2 regions of the Thalassospira sp. UBA848 genome follow, and region 1 is predicted to be linked to the other one. Evidence: predicted binding sites of a transcription regulator. Region 1 holds the regulator's gene; the other holds the start of a gene.

Region 1 (10,138 bases):
CTCTCTTAAAAATCCGGAACTGTTTGCCATTGGCACATTGTTTGTCGTTCTGGCGGCCAGCACACTTACCGAAGTGTCCGGGCTTTCCATGGCGCTTGGCGCCTTCATTGCCGGTGTGATGCTGGCCGAAACCGAATTCCGCCATCAGATCGAAGCCGACATTGCGCCGTTCCGTGGTGTGTTCCTGTCGCTGTTCTTCATGTCGGTGGGCATGTCGGTCAATGTCGACGTGGTCTACAACGAATTTGGCACCATCATGATGTGGCTGGTGTTGCTGCTGGTGATCAAGACGGCCGTGCTTTTTGTTCTGGCACGCGCGATCAAGTTTGAAACCGGTTCTGCCATTCGTGTCGCGCTTAGCCTTGCGGCGGGTGGCGAATTTGCCTTTGTGATGTTTGCACTGGCCGCGCAAAACGGGGCGGTGCCACTTGATATTGCGGCGATGCTGATCCCGGTGGTGGCGATTTCGATGGCGCTGACCCCGACCCTGATCAGTCTGGGCCACAAGATCGAGGAAAAGCTGCATCCCAAAGAAGAAGACCAGCTTGGCAGGATTTCCGAGGAATCCGAGGGCATTCATCAGCATGTTCTGGTGATCGGCAGCGGCCGTGTTGGTCGGGTTCTGGCACGGTTGCTCAAAACCCGCAACATCCCGTTCCTTGTCCTTGATAGTGACGCACAGCAGGTTTCGCGGGGGCGGGCAGAAGGCCTTCCGGTTTACTTTGCCGACGGGTCCAGACCGGAAACTTTCCGGGCTGCACATACGGATGAAGCAAAAATTGCGGTTGTTGCCATGGGGAACCCGCATGCCACGGAAAAAACCGTTGCCCTTTTGCGACAACATTACCCGCATCTGAAGATCTTTGCCCGTGCGCAGGACATCACCCATATCGGGCCACTGTCGCGCCATGGCGCGGATGCCGCCATTCCCGAAGTTCTCGAAACCGGCTTGCGGTTATCCGATCATGTTTTGGCCGCCTGCGACGTACCACAAGAAGATATCGATGCGGAAATCGCCAAGTTCCGCCGCGCGGATATGTTGTTGATGAACGAACTGGCCCCGCGCATGCAGCGCAAACAGGCCAGCGGGGATGCCAAGGAAAGCGGCACCAAGGACAGCACCACCAAGGACAAGCCCTGATCATCAACAGGACGAAACAAAAAACCCCCGTTGATACATGCAACGGGGGTTTTTTGATGACGTCGGTCGGGAAAATGACGTTTAGACGGCGGTTTCTGCATCCAGTGCATAACCGGCCGCACGGACGGTGCGGATGATATCGCGCGTACCCTTGACGTCGTTCAACGCCTTGCGCAGGCGGCGTATGTGAACATCAACCGTGCGGGTTTCGACATAGATGTTCGGGCCCCAAACAGCGTTAAGCAGCTGTTCGCGAGAGAAAACACGCCCCGGATGTTCCAGGAAATAGCGCAAAAGACGGAATTCCGTCGGGCCAAGATGGATGGCCTTGCCGTTGCGACTGACACGATGGGCGGCGAGATCCATTTCGATATCGGAATAGATCAACTGCCCTTGTGGTTGCGCCGGACCGGATCGGCGTAGCAAAGCGCGGATGCGGGCCAGCAATTCACCAATGGCAAACGGCTTGGTGACATAGTCATCAGCCCCGGTATCAAGACCGCGGATACGATCACCTTCTTCGCCACGGGCCGTAACCATGATCACCGGCAAATCGCGGCTTTCAGGTTTGCGACGGATCTGGCGGCAGACTTCGATACCCGACATCACCGGCAGCATCCAGTCGAGCAAAACAAGATCGACATGGGTTTCTGCCAGAATTTTCAACGCTTCGTCACCGTCTCCGGCTTCGACAACCTGCATCCCCTCTCGTTCGAGGTTGTAGCGCAACATGGTTACGATTGCAGCCTCGTCCTCGACGATAAGAACCGTTGGGTCCATCTTCCTATGCTCCAGTGTCACTCATTCGGTTCGACGACCGCGAAATTCGCAGCGTCGTTTTTTGGCCGATCAATCCCCGGCAGGTCTTCGCCCTTGATCCGGTAATAGATCGTCTCGGCGATGTTGGTGGCGTGGTCGCCAATACGTTCGATGTTCTTGGCGATGAACAACAGATGGGTCGACGCGGTAATGTTGCGCGGATCTTCCATCATGTAGGTCAGCAATTCGCGGAACAGCGAATTGTACATGTCGTCCACTTCCTGATCGCGTTCCCAAACCCGGTGGGCCTTTTCAGCGTCGCTTTCGATATAGGCGTCCAGAACATCCTTGATGATTTCCTGGGCCAGCTTGGCCATGTTCGGGATCGCCTGAACCGGGCGGATCGGCGGGATCTGGTTCAGAACCTGTGCGCGTTTGGCGATGTTCTTTGCCAAATCACCGATGCGTTCAAGATCGTTTGACAGCTTAAGGGCCGTAACGACCTGACGCAGGTCATCTGCCATCGGCTGACGCAGGGCCAGAAGACGGACGGCAAAGTCCTGTACTTCCTGTTCAAGAACGTCGATGCGCTGATCGGACAGGATGACTTTCTCGGCCAACTCGGAATCGCGTTTAACGATGGAACGGATCGACGAAATAAGCTGGCTTTCGGCAAGCCCGCCCATCTGCGAAATGATGTTGTTCAGACGGGTCAGTTCCTCGTCGAACGAACTTACGATATGGGTATGATCTTCAGCCATTTATGCGTACTCCTGGTGTCGCTTAACCGAAGCGGCCGGTAATGTAACCCTTGGTGCGTTCGTCCTTCGGGTTGGTAAAGATTTGATCGGTTTCGCCAACTTCAACCAGCTTGCCAAGGTGGAAGAACGCGGTGCGCTGCGACACACGGGCGGCCTGCTGCATGGAGTGGGTGACGATCACAATCGTGTAGTTCGAACGCAACTCATCGATCAGTTCCTCGACCTTGGCGGTCGCAATCGGATCAAGTGCCGAGCACGGCTCATCCATCAGGATGACTTCCGGGCTGACGGCCACCGCACGCGCAATGCAAAGACGCTGCTGCTGACCACCGGAAAGACCAGTTGCAGGCGACTGCAGGCGGTCTTTGACTTCCTTGAGAAGACCGGCACGTTCAAGCGAGGTCATGACGATTTCGTCAAGTTCATCGCGCGAATTGACCAAGCCATGAATACGCGGGCCATAGGCCACATTGTCATAGATGGTTTTCGGGAACGGGTTCGGTTTCTGGAACACCATACCGATGCGCGCGCGCAGCTGAACCACGTCAATGCGCTTGTCATAGATATCGCGACCATCAAGGGTGACTTCACCCTTGAGGGTGACACCGTCAATCGTGTCATTCATCCGGTTCAGGCAGCGCAGGAAGGTGGATTTACCACAGCCCGACGGGCCGATCAGCGCGGTCACCTGCTGTTCGGCGATATCAAGGTTGACCTCATAAAGGGCCTGATTATCGCTATAGAAAAGATCAAGGTTACGCGCGGTCATTTTCGGTTTTTCGACCGACGGCTCTGCCGTCATTGCGCTCTGGGATACAGCAGCCATTTTACCACTTCCGTTCAAATTTTTTGCGCAGATACACAGCCAGTCCATTCATCAGGACAAGGAAGGCCAGCAACACCATAATCGCAGCCGAGGTTTTCTCGACAAAGGCACGTTCCGGGCTGTCTGCCCACAGATAGATCTGCACCGGCAGAACCGTTGCCGGGTCAAGAGCCCCGCCCGGGATATCGACAATAAAGGCCACCATACCGATCATCAGAAGCGGTGCGGTTTCGCCCAGTGCCTGCGCCATGCCAATAATCGTGCCGGTCAGAATGCCCGGCATGGCAAGCGGCAAGACATGATGGGTCACAGTCTGAACCGGTGATGCGCCAAGACCAAGTGCTGCCTGCCGGATCGACGGCGGCACCGCCTTGATGGCTGCACGCGAGGCAATGATGATGGTTGGCAAGGTCATGAGTGCGAGCGTCAGACCACCGACAACCGGGGCCGAACGCGGCAAATGCATGACATTAAGGTAAACCTCAAGACCGAGCAGACCAAACACGATGGACGGTACGGCCGCCAGGTTGTTGATATTGACCTCGACAATCTGGGTGAAGCGGTTTTTCGGTGCGAACTCTTCGAGATAGACCGCAGCCAGAACGCCAATCGGGAAGGACAGCGCCAGCGTCACCAGCAGGGTATAGAACGACCCAACAGCCGCCCCCCAAATCCCGGCAAGTTCCGGTTCGCGGGAATCCCCACTGGTAAAGAAGCGGGTGTGGAACTGTTTTTCCACCGCACCGGCTTCGACCAGCTGGTTATACCAGCTTACTTCCTGATCATTGAGGCGACGGTCGCCTTCATCGACGGTGGGATCAATATAGCCCTTGTTGAGCATATCGAAATCGTCACCCGAGATCAGCCAGATGGTGCGCGTTTGGCCAATCAGGCTCGGATTTTCGAGAACCCGTTCGCGCAGGTCATAAGATGCACCACCTGAAACGATGCCATAAAGGTTTCGCTTTTCACTGCGCGAGGTCACATCCGGGAAACGTTCCCGCAAGGCCTGTTTGATGAGGCCATCAAAGTTCGCACGACCAATCACGTCCGGATCACCGGTCCCTTCGGGATCAATGACCGCCGGATCAAAGGTAATTTCGAGCTGGACATAGGTCTGGTAAAAGGCGCTGTAGCCTTTTGATCCAATCGAAAACACCAGAACGAACAGGGCCAGAAGCGCGATACCAATCGCAACCAGGCCATACATTTTAAAGCGGCGTTCAGCGGCGTAACGTTTTTTGATTTGACGCGCAATCTTCGGACTATCCCAGTCAACCGGCTTACGCAGATTGTCAGAGATCACCTTGGCCGCAGCTCTGTCTTCCATAAGAGATGCCATATCAGTCATATTTCTCGCGATACTTCTGAACAACCTTAAGGGCAAATACGTTCAAGCCCAAGGTGACAAGGAAAAGAACCAGCCCCAACGCAAAGGCCGAAAGGGTTTTTGCACTGTCAAACTCCTGATCCCCGACCAGAAGGGTCACGATCTGCACGGTAACGGTCGTAACAGCCTGAAGCGGGTTTGCCGTCATGTTTGCGGCAAGACCAGCCGCCATCACCACAATCATGGTTTCACCAATCGCACGGGACACTGCCAGCAGAACCGCACCGACAATACCCGGAAGTGCGGCCGGGAAAATCACATTGCGGATGGTTTCGGATTTGGTTGCGCCCAAGCCGTAAGAACCATCGCGCAGGGATTTCGGCACCTGCGACATGACGTCATCAGACAGTGACGAAACAAACGGAATGATCATCACACCCATGACAAGACCAGCCGCCAGCGCACTTTCGGAGCTGACATCAAGACCAAGGATCGCGCCATTATCACGCAGGAACGGAGCCACGGTCAGCGCAGCAAAGAAGCCATAAACAACCGTCGGCACACCCGCCAGAATTTCAAGTGCAGGCTTGGCCACCGCGCGGAATTTCGGCGATGCATATTCGCCCATGTAGATTGCCGAAAACAGGCCGATCGGAACGGCCACGCACATGGCAATCAGGGTAATCAGTAGCGTGCCGACAAAGAGCGGGATCGCACCAAAGGCACCCTCGGAGGCAACCTGATCGGCACGAATGGCAGTTTGCGGGCTCCATTCCAGACCAAACAGGAACTCAAGCGGGTTGATCTTGGTAAAGAAGTGTAGTGCTTCGAACAGTAGCGAAAAGACAATGCCGACGGTCGACAGGATCGCAATCGCCGAGCAGGCAATCATCACATAGCGCGCGATGCGTTCGATATTGTTGCGCGCGCGCATGTCTGCGGTGATTTTGCGATATGACAGCGACAAGCCAAGCACAGCGCCGCTCAGCATCACGACGACAAGGGCGGCATTGGCAATCGTCTGAATGTTGGCAAGACGGCGACCGGCATCAACAATTTCCGGTTCGACCGTCAGATGCTGACCATTTCCGTCAGCAATCAGTGAAATAGAGTTAAGCGCAAGCGACAGGCGACCGGAGTCACTGACAATTTCCTGTGGCAGATCTGAAACGATCAGGGCTTCGATCACTGATCCCTGAAAACAATACCAGATCAAAAGCAAAAACAGCGCGGGAAGCCCGCACCAGGCTGCTGTATAGGCCCCGTAGTGAACCGGCAAGGAATGAAGATTGCTGTGTCGGCCGCCCGAGAGCGCTACGGCCCGCTGGCGTCCAAAATAAAAGGACAGCGCGCAAAGTGCGGCAACCGCGAGCAACAGGAAAGACAGGGACATTATATTAGATCCGTTCGCCAGATGAGCCTGCAAAGGTCAGTTCGTGAGGCCAATAGGACAGAAACTATAAACAAATCAAGTCAGGATATAAAGAAACCGGTGGCAGCGCACGCCGCCACCGGTTGAAAGATCGCGTTACATGCTCAGCGGCGAAAGGTTCATCGCTGCGTTGCGTACGGCTTCACGCTCTGCTGCATCCATCGGGATGAGACCGCGGTCAGCAAGGTAACCTTCGTCACCCCAAGCTTTGTCGGCGGTGAATTCAGCCAAGTATTCCTTGATGCCCGGGATGGTGCCAACGTGCGCGTTCTTCACGTAGAAGTACAGCGAACGGGAAACCGGGTAATCACCAGCAGAGATTGCTTCGAAGGTCGGAGCAACACCGGCGATCATGGAGCCCTGGAGCTTGTCGCCGTTCTGGTCAAGGAAGGAGAAGCCGAAGATGCCAAGGGCATCGTGGTTTGCTTCAAGCTTCTGAACGATCAGGTTGTCGTTCTCGCCTGCTTCAACATAACCACCGTCTTCACGAACGCCAGCGCAGACAGCTTTGAACTGGTCTTTGTTGGTTTCTTCAAGAGCGGCGATAACCGGGAACTCTTCGCAAGCTTCTTCGAGTACCAGCTCGGTGAAGGCATCACGAGTACCGGAGGTCGGCGGCGGGCCGAGAACTTCGATTTTAACGTCCGGCAGGCTCGGATCGATTTCCGACCAGGTGGTGTAGAAGTTGTCTACGAGCGACTTGCCGTCTTTGGACGGAACGGTTTTTGCCAGAGCAAGGAAGATCTGCTCTTTGGTCAGGTCAAGCTGCGGGGCCGCGTTGGAGTTCGACAGAACAATGCCGTCGTAACCAACTTTAACTTCGGTAACTTCCGAAATGCCGTTTGCAGCGCATTTTTCAACTTCGGACTTCTTGATGCGACGCGAAGCGTTGGTGATGTCCGGGTGCTGTTCGCCAACACCGGCACAGAACAGCTTCAGACCACCGCCAGAACCGGTCGATTCAATAACCGGCGTCTTGAAAGAGGTGGTTTTACCGAATTCTTCTGCAACCGCGGTTGCAAACGGGAAGACGGTGGACGAACCAACGATACGAATCTGGTCGCGTGCTTCGGCAGCGCCAGCAAAGGCAACGCTCATCAGCGCCGCAACAGCAAGAGTCTTCTTCATCATAAATTCCCCAATGGTTGTTCCACTTCGGAACGGTGCAACGATCTGCGAGGCGGACTCTAACGCTGGGTGCTTACGGTATTGTGTCGCTTTTGTTAACGTTATGTGACAACGTATCAGAGCGGTAAAAACAGACACAAAATTCATTGTAAATCAAAGCCTTAACGTTAACCAACGTGCGCTTGAAAATACCGGATTTTCGTTCCAACACGGCAAAACACACATTGTTTGCGACAGGCTGTAACAAAAACTGTCACATTTCCCGCAACCATGGCTCGGGGCACGGGTTTTGGCGCTGAATTGGGAGCAATTGCCAGCAAGTCCTTTACATGGCGCCATTTCCACGCAACTGTTGGGCATAAGGGATACATACTTGCCGCGCGCGTGCGCAGCCAAAACAGGAGCAAAACATGAGCAACGCCTCACTCGATGAGATTCAGGAACTGATCCAGAAGTTGTCTGGTGAACTCGGAGATATGTCAGAGGCCGCTTCGCGCCATATTGATGATCTGCATATCGCGGTGAACAACGTGGCATCGCATGTTCTGGCCATTGAGGCGGTCCTGTCGCTGGTCGCAAAGAAAGTCGATATCGACGAAGCCGAAGCCCTTAAATGGATTCGTGACAAAACAGCTGCCTATGCCGAAGACGCCAGCGAAAGTTCCGCTGCCGAAGGCATTGCGCAAAGCCTGCTTGGCAAGGAAGAAGAATAAACGACCATCCCCGTCATCCGAACGTGGTGGTCAGAATTCAAAAGGACGGCAGAGGGTTTTTCCACTGCCGTCCTTTGTGTTTGTTGATCCTGAAGTACCGGGCCTAACCGGCAAGCTCGCCCACGGGCATCCGGTCGCGCAGTTTTTCCGGTACCGGGCCGCCCGCCGCCCAATCAAGCAATTGCACAGTGTGCAGAACCTTGAGGTCGTCGGTTTCGATCTGCACCATGCAGCCGATATTACCGGTGGCGACCAGATCAGGCTGGGTCGCACGGATATTGCCGCGTTTGCGCTCCTGAAGCTGGCCTGCGATTTCGGGCTGCAACAGGTTATAGACCCCGGCAGAACCACAGCACAGATGGCCTTCGGCAATTTCGGCAACTTCAAAACCGGCCTGTTTAAGAAGATCGCGTGGCGGACGGGTGATCTTCTGGCCATGCTGCATCGAGCACGCCGAATGATAGGCAACACGCGGGTTCCCGTGGCTGGCACCAGCAAAGACCGTGTCATCAATATCAAGGCTTGCCAGATATTCGGTAATATCCTTGGCAAGGGCCGAGACCGTGGCCGCCTTATCGGCATAGGCCGGTTCATGGCGTAGCATATGGCCGTAATCCTTGATCGTGGTGCCACAGCCCGATGCGGTAATCACGACTGCATCAAGCCCCTCGCCCTCAAGCTCATTGGTCCAGGCATCAATATTGCCCTTGGCCTGGGCATGCGATTGTTCTTCCTTGCCCATGTGATGGACAAGCGATCCGCAACAACCAGCGCCCTTGGCAACCACCACCTCGATCCCAAGACGGGTGAGCAGACGAACCGTCGATTCGTTGATTTCGGTTTCAAGCACCTGCTGCGCACAGCCAATCAGAATGGCAACGCGGCCTTTCCGTTCGCCAATCGCCGGGATCACCTGTGGTTTATCAACCCAGCTTGGCGGTGGCATATGACGTGCACCCATCTTGACCATGCCCTTGAGCCGACCGGGCATCAAACGTGCGAAGGGTGCGGCAAATTTCGCCCCGATCAGCGACATCCGAAACAGGGTCGGGTTGGGCACAACAATCGACAGCAGCTTGCGCAACAAGCGATCACCCAGCGGGCGCTCATAGTTTTCTTCGATATGGGCGCGCGCATTGTCGATCAGGTGCATGTAATCAACACCGGACGGACATGTGGTTGTACAGGAAAGACATGACAGGCAGCGATCAAGATGTTTGACCACCTTTTCGGTTGCCGGTTTGTCGTTTTCCAACATGTCCTTGATCAGGTAAATGCGGCCACGCGGGCTATCAAGCTCATCACCCAGGGTCACAAATGTCGGGCAGGTCGCGGTACAGAAACCGCAATGCACACATTTGCGCAGGATCTGTTCACTTTCGGCAATCGCCGGATTTTCAAGCTGGGCTGGGGTGAAGTTGGTTTGCATTACACGCCCTCCCCGTTCTGTGAAACGGGTGCTATGCGCCCCGGATTAAGGATGCCATGCGGATCGAAGTTTTCCTTGATCCGGGCATTGATGCGCGCAAGAGCCGGGTTTTCAGGTTGGAAGACTGCGATGCTTTGGCGCATATCGTCTGGTGCACGGACCAGATCGGCCTGCCCGCCCGCCGACGTCACCACATCGCGGATCGTACCGGCCATGCCATCGGGCGCATCAGAACCGGAAAGCTGCAACCAGACCCGGCCACCAGCCCAATCCATCATCGTGCGTCCGCCGGTTTTTTCCATCAGGTCTGCACAGATATCCCCGCCGCTTGCCGGGGGAACCGACACGCGCCAAAGAATACTGCCTGCGTTTTCAGATGCAGCAAACGGAACCACATCGGCAACAACACGCCAGATATTATGGCTGTGACTTTCCGGGACTTCGTGACATTCGCCAAAATCGGCCAATGCACGACACAACGCATCGGCCCGCCAGGCAACAGAGGGATGGGGTCCTTCGATCCGCAACGCCACAAGGCCACTGCCATATTCACCAGCAAGCGGCACATCAAGGTGCGGCGCGTCTTCGGGCGCGATCCAGGCGGCGGCCGAAACTTCGT
Region 2 (10,138 bases), on a different contig from region 1:
ACCAATCCCGATACTGCGCCGGAAGACGATCCCGCAGACGATGGCGAAGCCGCCCGGCATTGGTATGAAACCGCCTGGGGCGAGATTGATGCACGGTTTCGCGGCGGGCCCGACAACGCCGGTGGGCAAGAGGGCGAAAGCAACGAGGTCCAGTAATGAGCGATATCGTCAACCCGCAAGTAACCGATGCCGTTACCCAGACCAACGTGAAGGTACTGGGCGAAAGCCCGGCACAGGCCGTTTCCATCGCGATGCAGTCACATTCACATGCGACCGGTCTTGCGATGGAAAACGCCACCCTGACACAAGGCAACATGCAACAGGTTGCCAATACATCAACATCGAAGCTTGTCGCGATGATCACCGCGCAGGCTGGCTAATTGATCACAACCGCGTCCGTGCGACGTCTAAGGATATGCGGTCAGACCGACCGCCTTTTCGGAGGATAACATGGCAATTCCAACCCCGGTGAACGGTCAGATTACCGACTCAGTCACCCAGAGTGCGGTCAGTGTTCTTGGCTCTGCACCTGCGAATGCGATGGGTTCGATTTATCAGAGTGCGGCGCACTCGACATCGATCCTGTTCCAGAACGCAGTACAGGCTCAACAGCAGGCATCAATGTGTTCACAGGCCGCCACGAATCAGGGCGTGATGCAGCTTTACTCCGTCAACACCATGGCTGGCGCACAGGCCACCGCCAAGCTTGGCCGGTCTGACAACAGCGATGCGCTTTTGACACTTCTCGTAATTTTGGCAGCAACCCGCCGCTAGGCACCCGACCAGTCCGGTCTTTGAGACCGGCAATGGTCATAAACATGAGGGCGTGAAATGGCAGACAACACCCCTGTAAATTCACAAATCACCGACGCGGTGACCCAGAACAACGTAAAGGTTCTGGGCGAAGCGCCGGCACAGGCCATGGGGCTTGTGTATCAGACGATGGCTCATTCCATCAGTCTGTCGATGCAAAACGCCATGCAGACCCAGGGTGGCCTGCAACAGATCGGCAATGCCGTCACGTCCAGTGCCTGCAAAATGATTCTGGATAGTTCCGGCGGCGGCATGGGATCAAATAATGGTGGCGGCAACCAGACCAGCTGATGGTTTAAACGCCCTGCCCTGTTTCGCAACCATCCATAATCCGGTCCTGCGACCAGTCGAAAATGAGGTTTCCGATGGCTAACGTAGACAACAAACCAAACGAAGATCCGAAACCGGACGGCGGTGACCAGGATAACGCACAAGGCAGTGCGGGTGCCCCGTCAGCCAGTGGCGGTTCAACTGACAGCGACGCTGACACGTCCCAAAACGACGCATCCGCCAGCCAGAAAAGCGAAGATGGCAGCGCCCCGGATGATGCGAGCAGCAGCAATTCTGCCAACGATCCGGCAGCCCCTGACAATCCACCAGGCACACCGCCGCTTAGCACGGCATTGAACCCGCAGATCGTCCAGGCTGTCGGCACCACCAATCATGCCGTCTTGAACGGGGCGATCCCCGGTGCAAATGGTGTCGCCTATCAAAAGGTCGCTCAGGCCGCAGCCTACGCGGTGCAGGATTCAACCGACTATATGCGCAATATCATGTCGATGGCATCGGCCACCACCGGTGTTGCCATGCAGAAAATGCTCGCAGAAAACAAACCGTCGCCCTACGACGAAATCATCGCTGCCGCGACCAAGGCGGTTACGGACGCACAAAAAACCTTCACCAGTGTTGGTGAAGCTGCCAGCAGCGTGGTGAAGGATTTTGATAATCTGGCATAGTGTTGCGCCAAACGGGGCTAATTGGTTGCAACTTACCTTTTCGTCGATAAAATTTGTGAATGAATCACAGATACTCGAAGCACTTCCAGAGGATAATTGCACTGCCTGCGCTCGTAGCGTTTGTCCTCGCGTGTATCGACTTGCTTGATAACGAGCCAGCAAGCCATTTTATCGAAACCCATGCTCCCCAAGGCGTCATCTTGTCGATCTATGGTGGGATTCTCGCATTGAATGTGTTCGCTGCTCTACCCTACATACCCGATGTTTTGCGCGGCGAATTCCATTGGAAAATACGGACCCCAATCAATCCCCTCGATCGGTATGGGGTATTTGTTACCGGTCTTTTTTTCGCGCCGTTGATTGCTGTCGTCTCTGGCTACGCACTTTATCAACAAACACTCCCTGCAACGGTTTGCTTCCTGCTGGCATTTTTGCCAGTGTTTTCCACCATGATAAGCCTGAGTTTTTGGATCAGACTTTTAGGAGCGTTGCTCGCCCGGATTGCTGAATTGGCGCAGAAGTAGTCAATAAACCTATCCTGCGCGCATCAGCTCGATACGGTGGCAAGCTTCGGAAAAATCAGGCGCAAACAGTTTAACACTGACCCCGGTGCCCGGAAGCTCATAGGCACCCATTTCTGACGTCGGGCAGGAAATGAATTGCGCCACGACCGCGCTGACAAGAACGCGTTTGCCGAGTTGCTTGGTAAGTTGTTCGATACGGGCGGCCTCGTTTGCCGCCTGCCCGACCACAGTAAAGTCGACACGTTCAGACACGCCGACATTGCCGTAAATCACATCGCCGACATGCATGCCAAGACCGTAATCGAACGGCAGCTTTCCTTCTGCCTCGCGCCGCGCATTCAGGGCGTCAATATTCAGTTGTGCTTCGGCCGCAGCATAAAGTGCCGCGTGACAGGCGGTTTCAAGGTTGGTTTCGTCTTCGTCAATCGGGAAGATTGCAAGGGTCGCATCGCCGATATAGCGCAGAACCTGCCCGCCATGCTTGAGAACCGCACCCGCTGTTGCGCCAAAGAAATCATTCATTTCCCCCAGAAACGCATCATCGCCGACATGGGTCGCAACCGAGGTCGAGTTGCGCATGTCCGAAAACCAGATCACCGCGCGTGTCTTGGTGCTGTCACCCAGCTTGATCTGGCCATTGCGGACCCGCTGCCCGGCATCGGTACCAAGATAGGTTTCAAGAATGGTACTGGTTTCTTCGTGGTTGATGCGCATTTTGCACGACACCGCAAACCGGCGCTGGATACCTGACAGGATGGCCAGATCCTCGTCCGAGAAGCCACTGGGCCGCCGCGTCAGATAGGTCATGAAGATGCGGTTGCTATCGAGTGTGCTGTCGCTGTCCGTGACGAACGGGGTCATCAGCGCATAGTAATCCGTGCCACGCTTTCGGCGGAAACTTTCCAGAATGGGGAAATCAACAACTGCGCTTGGACCAATCAGATGACGGCGCATGAAGCTGACATCGTTATCAAGCATCCACTTCATCGGGCTTTCGTCCCAGTCGTGGCCCTTGTCATCCCCCCCCATGTGGGTGGTGCGCTCGACCTGGCCGTTTTCCTTGGTCCAGATGTAAGACACCCCCTCGTACAATGGATGCAGGGTTTTAAAGGCGACCATAACCCGGTCAACCGGAATTCCCGATGCCACCAAACGGCTGGCCATACCTGACAGAAGCTCGCTTATGTCGGTATCATCAAGCGCGCATTCCATCAGCCAGTCGTTCACAGAACGCACAAAACCGCGCGCGGCCTGCGCGTTATTTGTCCCGGGTAGCGGGGTTACCACCCCCGTTGAAGACTGGTTATTGGTCATAGGTATGCTCCGTCCATTCGTCTGCTTGATTGTTGCATTGCCGCTGGGTCAAATCCAGACCCTAAATAGAACAACAACGCGATTTCGCAATTCTCGATTTGGCAAAGTAAAAATCCACGCAACAAATGACTATTGGTCATTTGTTTTGCAAGGCCTATTTGTCAAAAAACTGTCGCACTGTGTCAGGAGAAAATTCTTAGGCCCTCGGACTGATCGAAATGACAGCTATTGTGGCTGCGCCGGTGGCAGGTAGATCCGCGCAAGAAGCCCGCTTTTCTGCGATTCTTCAAGGTAAATCTCACCACCATGGGCACGGATGGCTGTGCGCGCAATCGCCATTCCAAGTCCTATGCCCCCGGTGTCACGATTGCGTGACTCTTCAATCCTGAAGAACGGTTCAAACACCTGTTCACGCTGCTCGACGGGAATCCCCGGACCATCATCGGCAATTTCAATCCACAGACCGCCATCGTCGGCATCACGCACCGAGACCTCGACCGTGTCACCGAAATTCAGCGCATTCGCCGCCAGATTGCCAAAGGCGCGTTTGATCGACAGGGGGCGGCAGGGATAAACGCGGGGGTCCCCCTCCCCGATGAATGCAATCGGGCGTCCGGTTTCTGCCAGATCCTCGACCGCGGATTCAACAAGCGCGGTCAGGTCGATCTTGCGGGTTTCCTCATTTGCGGTTTCTTCGCGGGCAAAAGTCATGGCCGCTTCGACCATCTGTTCCATTTCATCAAGTGTCTCGATGATGCGCGCGCGATTTTCCGGGTCCTCAACAAACTCGGCCCGCAGACGTAGCGACGTGATCGGCGTACGCAGATCGTGTGAAATTGCTGCCAGCATCCGGGTGCGGTCCTCGACAAAGCGTTTGAGACGGGCTGTCATACGGTTGAAGGCCTTTGTTGCCCGCCGGATTTGAATCGGGCCTGTTTCAGGCACCGGTTCGGGGTAATCCCCCCGCCCGACGCGATCGGCCGCACGGGTCAGCACATCCCATGACCGGGAAATCCGCCGTGCCAGGAAGAAGGCAATGACCGCGATAACAAGTCCCGACGCCAGAACCCGCAACAGGTTATCAAAGACAAACCATGGCGGGGGCAATGTTATCATTCATCAGTTTGCGCAGCTCGCGCCCGTCGGATGCCAGCGTCACACGATATTCATGCTGACGCAGATACCGCCCCAGAAGGTCACGGATATCACGGTGATCATCAACAACAAGAATGTGGGGCTGGTCGCTCATATGCGGTCCTGAAATCAAAACTCTTTGCTCAACCTAACCTAACGCGTTGGTCACGCCGGCAGAAACGGCAATTTGTATCAGATTGTCGCAAAGGGCCCATTTGGCAAATCTTGCGACCAATTTACCGGTTTTCCGGGATCATTTCGCGACAATCGTAGGCGATAACGGACCTCAACACATTGATCCCCCACAAACCTGATGAGGTCCCCGATGAAACGCAAAAACACGCTTAAACTTGCCGCCACACTGATCGCCACCACCATGATCGCCACCCCGCTTGCTGCGACTTATGCATCACCGGGCGAACGTGACCATGGCGGCGAGTGGTCGATGTTTGGCGGCGGTCACGGTGATCGCGACCATATGCGCGGCGAACGCGGTGAATATCGCGAACACGGCAAGCATGGCAAAGGCGGCATGTTCCATGGCGAAGGCCGCGAACGCGCCGTGCCATTGACCATTGATGAAGCCCGCACGCTGGTTGATGCGATGCTTCTGAAAATGGGTGAAGCCAACCTCAAGACCGGTGAAGCCAGGGCCTCCGAACAAGCAGGCAAGATTGATGTTGTCTTGCTTAATGCCACTGGTGATGTGGTCAAGGTTCTGAAATTTGATGAACAAACCGGCCGCATGGATCGCGGCACCCGCCATGACCTGCGCAAACTGATCGGCACACCGAAAATGGATCAGGCATCGCGCTATGATCGCAAATTCACCGCCGATCAGATGACGCTTCTTGCCAATGCGATCGTGATCCGGTTTGGCAATGGCGAACTCAAATTGGGCGACATCAGCGAAACGCCGCGCGGCACCTTTAGCGCCACCATCACCAACCAAGCCGGTGACATTGTCCGCGAAATGGAACTAAGCAGCGTGACCGGCCGCCCGATCAGCTAAGTCATTCGTTTAACGTCAAAAATTGTCCCCACCCCGGTCCGGGGATTTCCCCCATCCCAACCGATACCCCGGACCCGCACCGCGCCCCAAGGCTCCCCTTGGGGCGTTTTGCGTTTTGACGTTTAATTTCATCGGCTTGCCGTGCGATTGGGTTTGACGGTCGTGCACAATGCAATCATTGTGACGTGCTTCTAAATATTGCCCCATGAAAGAAGCACCATGACGACCAACGCCCCAAAGCCCCAGCCCAGAACTGCCATCCTTTCGGACATCCCGGCATTAACAGCCCTTTGGCAGGAAACCGGGCTTTATCGCCCGTATAATCCGCCGCAATGGGATGTGCGCTTTGCCCTTGAAAGTGACGAGGCCACCCTTTTCGTCTGGGAAGATAACAGCGATAACATTATCGGCTCCATCATGGCCGGTCATGACGGGCATCGTGGTTGGGTCTACTATATGGCTGTTGCGCCAAATTTGCAGAAATCAGGTCTTGGTCGCCGCCTGATAGAAGTCGGGGAAAACTGGCTGCGTAATCAGGGTGTTTGGCGCATGCAGTTGATGGTGCGTGCAGATAACCACGCGACGCAGGATTTCTATCACCATCTGGGGTATCGCGCCTGCGATGTCACGGTCATGCAAAAGGACATCGACACACCACCCGCGGATCGCTGATCTGTTCGCGAATTACATGGCGTCGGCAATTGTCGATGCCGCGTTCTGTTCATCCGGGGCGGGTTCTTCCTGATTTTTGATCGCGATTGTCGCATGTGCGATCCGGCGCGCGCGCTCATACAGGCGGTTGATGCGCTCCACCATGGCGACCTCAATCCGGTAACGGCGAATATCAAGGTCACGCGGGCCGATCTCATCACTGACCTTGCGCAGTGTGGCATCAAGTTTGGTAGCAAATTCACTCTTGCGGCCAAGCACATGGTTGGCGGCCTCAATATCCTCGGCCGTGAAGGCGGTCATGGCCTGTTTCAGGCAGTCCTCGGCGATTTCGTAAAGCTCTGCCATTTTCTGGCGGCTTTCATCTGATGGCATGTGGCGGATATCAAGCCATTCGCCGACCAGCTTGACCATTTCCTCGCTGATCAGATCACCAACCGCCTCAAGATGGTTGCTGACCGCAAGCTCGTTCTGCATCCGGTTAACGTCGCCCGCCAGCAGTTCGGCCCGGCGCAACTTGGCGGCAAACAGCGCAATCGCATCCTGCAGGCTATCGATCCCGTCATCCAGTTCACCAAGCTTTTTAAGCTTCGGGCGTGTCGGATTGCGCAAGTTTTCCCGGCCAAGGCGCACCACATCAATCACCACATCCCCCATATGCATGACTTCACTCCGCAGCAAACTGAGTGCGGCGGCCGGAGCCACGGTCAGTTCGTGAATAACGTATTTCGGTTCCGGGTTGAGCCGTGGCTCTGCATCGATTTCTGCGGGGACGAGCTTTTCAATCAAACGCGCGATCCACGGCACAAAGCCGATCATCAGGATGACGTTGGCGACATTGAAGATCGTGTGAGCATTGGCGATTTCGCGCGCGATATCCGTCGTTTCTGGTGTGCGGCCAGTGGTAATGACCTCAACCAAACGCGCCAATTGATCGATGAAGGGCAACCAGATCAAAACCCCGACCACATTAAACAGGATATGTCCAAGGGCGGTTCGAAATGCATCGCGGTTCTTGCCAATCGTCACCAGAAGGGCCGTAACGCATGTGCCGATATTGGCCCCGAAAATAAGCGCGATCCCGCTTTCAAGGGGCACCAGCCCCTGCCCGGCAAGAACAATGACAATCCCCATGGTCGCGGCACTTGATTGCACCAGCGCAGTAAAAGCCGCCGCCACCAGCATGGCCAGAAACGGATTGCTCATCTGGCTCATCAGGTCAATGAACGGGGCATAGGTTCGCAGCGGTTCCATGGCATTGCTCATCATGCCCATGCCAAAGAACAGCATCCCCATACCCAGCACCGCCTTGCCGATCAGCGAAAAGCGTTTTCGATCGGCCAGCATCGTCATGGCAAAACCAATCGCAATGAAAAGCGGCGCGATGGCATCCACGCGAAAGGCAATGATCTGGGCTGTCAGTGTGCTGCCCATATTCGCACCCATGATCACGGCAATCGATTGGGCAAAGGGCATCAACCCGGCTGAGACGAACCCGACCACAAGCACGGTTGTAACGCTTGAAGATTGAACCAACCCGGTAATGACCGCACCCGATACCGCCGCCCACAGGCGATTGCGTGTCATGCCCGACAGCACCCGGCGCAACCTTGCCCCGGCAAGGGTTTTGAGCGCCCCGGCAAGATGATCCATCCCGTACAGGAACAAGGCAAGACCACCGACCAGGCCGATCATCATCGACCAGGTTTCGAGCGCGACAACATCACCAGCAGCCCTTGCCACCGGTATGGTCACAAGAAGCAGTACAACACTTGCAAGGATGGGTTTCAGGACTGCGGGCATCAGCGAACCAGTCGAGGTAATCAGTTGAAAACAAACCGACCATAGCGCAGTTTATCAAGACTGTCAGGTGGCAGACGCATCATCGACAGGGAGAAGATTTATCGCGCGAAAGAAGAAATGACATGCGTAATATTGGCCCGACCTCTTCGCGGGAACTCAGCGAAATCGGAATTGAAAACGGTGATCAGTTGCGCGCACTCGGCATTGAGGAAACCACATGCCGATTGCTGTTTCGCTTTGCCAGCGAACAGAAAATCAGCCTGAATTATCTTTATGCGCTTGAAGGGGCGATCCATGATCGCGACTGGCGCGATATCACGCCTGCGCGCAAGCAAGAACTCAGGTCCCTGCTTCAAAGATTGCGCCGCGAACTGTCCAACCATCAAGCCTGACAGTTCGCGGGCATGAGATGGCTTATTCAGCCGCAACCGATTTATGGTCGCGGTTTTCTTGTGCAAGACGTTCGCCAAGATCCGCAACCTGATCGCCAGACAGACGCAGACCAAGCTTGGAACGACGCCAGAGCAGATCATTGATGTCGCGCACCCATTCGTTATCAATCAGATAGCGGACCTCTGCCTCATACAGGTCATGGCCATAACATTTGCCAAGATCACGAACACCCTTGGCATTGCCAATGATCTGTTCGATCCGCGTACCATAAGCGCGCAGAAGGCGTTTGAGCATCACCGCGTCCATCCAGTCATAGCGTGCAGCATAGGATGCAAAGGCCGCGTCATAAGATGCATTGGGGAAATCCCCGCCCGGCAATGATGCCCCCGCCGTCCAGGGGGTATCCTTGGCACCCAGTTCCCTTGAGATGATCTGAAGCGCATGTTCGGCAAGCTTGCGATAGGTGGTGATTTTACCGCCAAAGACATGAAGTGCCGGGGCCTGATGACCATTGGCTTCGAGTTTCAGGGTGTAATCACGCGATACCTTGGACGCGTTCGCTTCCGCGCCTTCACCGGCATAAAGCGGCCGCACCCCGGAATAGGTCCAGACGACATCATCCGATGCGATCGGCTTTTTGAAATAGCCGCTGGCAAGCTTGCAAAGATAATCGATTTCATCCTGATCAATCTTGACCGTGGACGGATCGCCCTTGAAATCGACATCCGTGGTGCCGATCAGGGTGAAGTCATCCTGATAGGGAATAGCAAAAACAATGCGGCCATCGCCGTTCTGGAAGATATAGCAGAAATCATGATCAAACATCTTGGGCACGACAATATGGCTGCCCTTGACCAGGCGGATATTGGCCCTGGTATCGGATTTGACGACACCGTTTTCCGGATTGATCAGATCGGCACACCATGGCCCGGCGGCATTGATCAGCATGCGGCCTGACACAGAGCGGTTTTCGCCTGTTTCCTGATCGCGCAGCGTCACATTCCAACCATCATCTGACCGGCTCGCCCCGACACATTCGGTACGGGTCAAAATCTCGGCCCCCATGTCCTTCGCGTCCATTGCGTTCAGGACCACAAGGCGCGCATCATCAACCCAGCAATCGGAATAGACAAAGCCCTTTGTCATCTCGTCCCGCAGGGGCGCACCGGATACGTGCTTGGCGAATGAAATGCCCTCGGACGCCGGAAGCTTTTTGCGCCCGCCAAGATGGTCATAAAGGAACAATCCAAGACGGATCATCCAGGCCGGGCGCAGATCCTTGCGGTGCGGCAGAACAAAGCGCAGCGGCCAGATGATATGCGGTGCATTGTCCAGCAATACTTCGCGTTCGGTCAGTGCTTCGCGCACCAGACGGAATTCGTAATGCTCAAGGTAACGCAACCCGCCATGGATCAACTTGGTGCTGGCCGACGAGGTGGCACTGGCCAGATCATCCTTTTCACACAGCAATACGCGAAGGCCCCGGCCCGCCGCATCGCGTGCGATCCCGGCGCCATTAA

Evidence for each region. Region 1 encodes PhoB, which activates phosphate uptake and scavenging genes when phosphate is short. Its sites were predicted from a motif close to TNTCATAAAACTGTCA; they were not measured.
Region 2: B2R48_RS11200 (Na/Pi cotransporter family protein) is a predicted target of PhoB. The motif match lies at 8,276-8,291, and genes of this name have one in related genera.

What each region holds. Positions count from the first base shown of each region.
Region 1 is NZ_DBGS01000135.1:29,801-39,938, forward strand. It holds gene B2R48_RS18435 (cation:proton antiporter) at 1-1,141, shown strand, start outside; gene phoB (phosphate regulon transcriptional regulator PhoB) at 1,223-1,921, opposite strand; gene phoU (phosphate signaling complex protein PhoU) at 1,939-2,661, opposite strand; gene pstB (phosphate ABC transporter ATP-binding protein PstB) at 2,684-3,487, opposite strand; gene pstA (phosphate ABC transporter permease PstA) at 3,489-4,838, opposite strand; gene pstC (phosphate ABC transporter permease subunit PstC) at 4,831-6,210, opposite strand; gene B2R48_RS18465 (PstS family phosphate ABC transporter substrate-binding protein) at 6,346-7,380, opposite strand; gene B2R48_RS18470 (hypothetical protein) at 7,788-8,090, shown strand; gene glcF (glycolate oxidase subunit GlcF) at 8,194-9,519, opposite strand; gene glcE (glycolate oxidase subunit GlcE) at 9,519-10,138, opposite strand, start outside.
Region 2 is NZ_DBGS01000080.1:230-10,367, reverse strand. It holds gene B2R48_RS11255 (hypothetical protein) at 1-156, shown strand, start outside; gene B2R48_RS11250 (RebB family R body protein) at 156-380, shown strand; gene B2R48_RS11245 (RebB family R body protein) at 451-774, shown strand; gene B2R48_RS11240 (RebB family R body protein) at 832-1,104, shown strand; gene B2R48_RS11235 (hypothetical protein) at 1,179-1,769, shown strand; gene B2R48_RS11230 (hypothetical protein) at 1,910-2,293, shown strand; gene B2R48_RS11225 (adenylate/guanylate cyclase domain-containing protein) at 2,303-3,607, opposite strand; gene B2R48_RS11220 (ATP-binding protein) at 3,833-4,723, opposite strand; gene B2R48_RS11215 (response regulator) at 4,689-4,856, opposite strand; gene B2R48_RS11210 (hypothetical protein) at 5,067-5,753, shown strand; gene B2R48_RS11205 (GNAT family acetyltransferase) at 5,973-6,425, shown strand; gene B2R48_RS11200 (Na/Pi cotransporter family protein) at 6,438-8,225, opposite strand; gene B2R48_RS11195 (TfoX/Sxy family DNA transformation protein) at 8,348-8,617, shown strand; gene glpD (glycerol-3-phosphate dehydrogenase) at 8,640-10,138, opposite strand, start outside.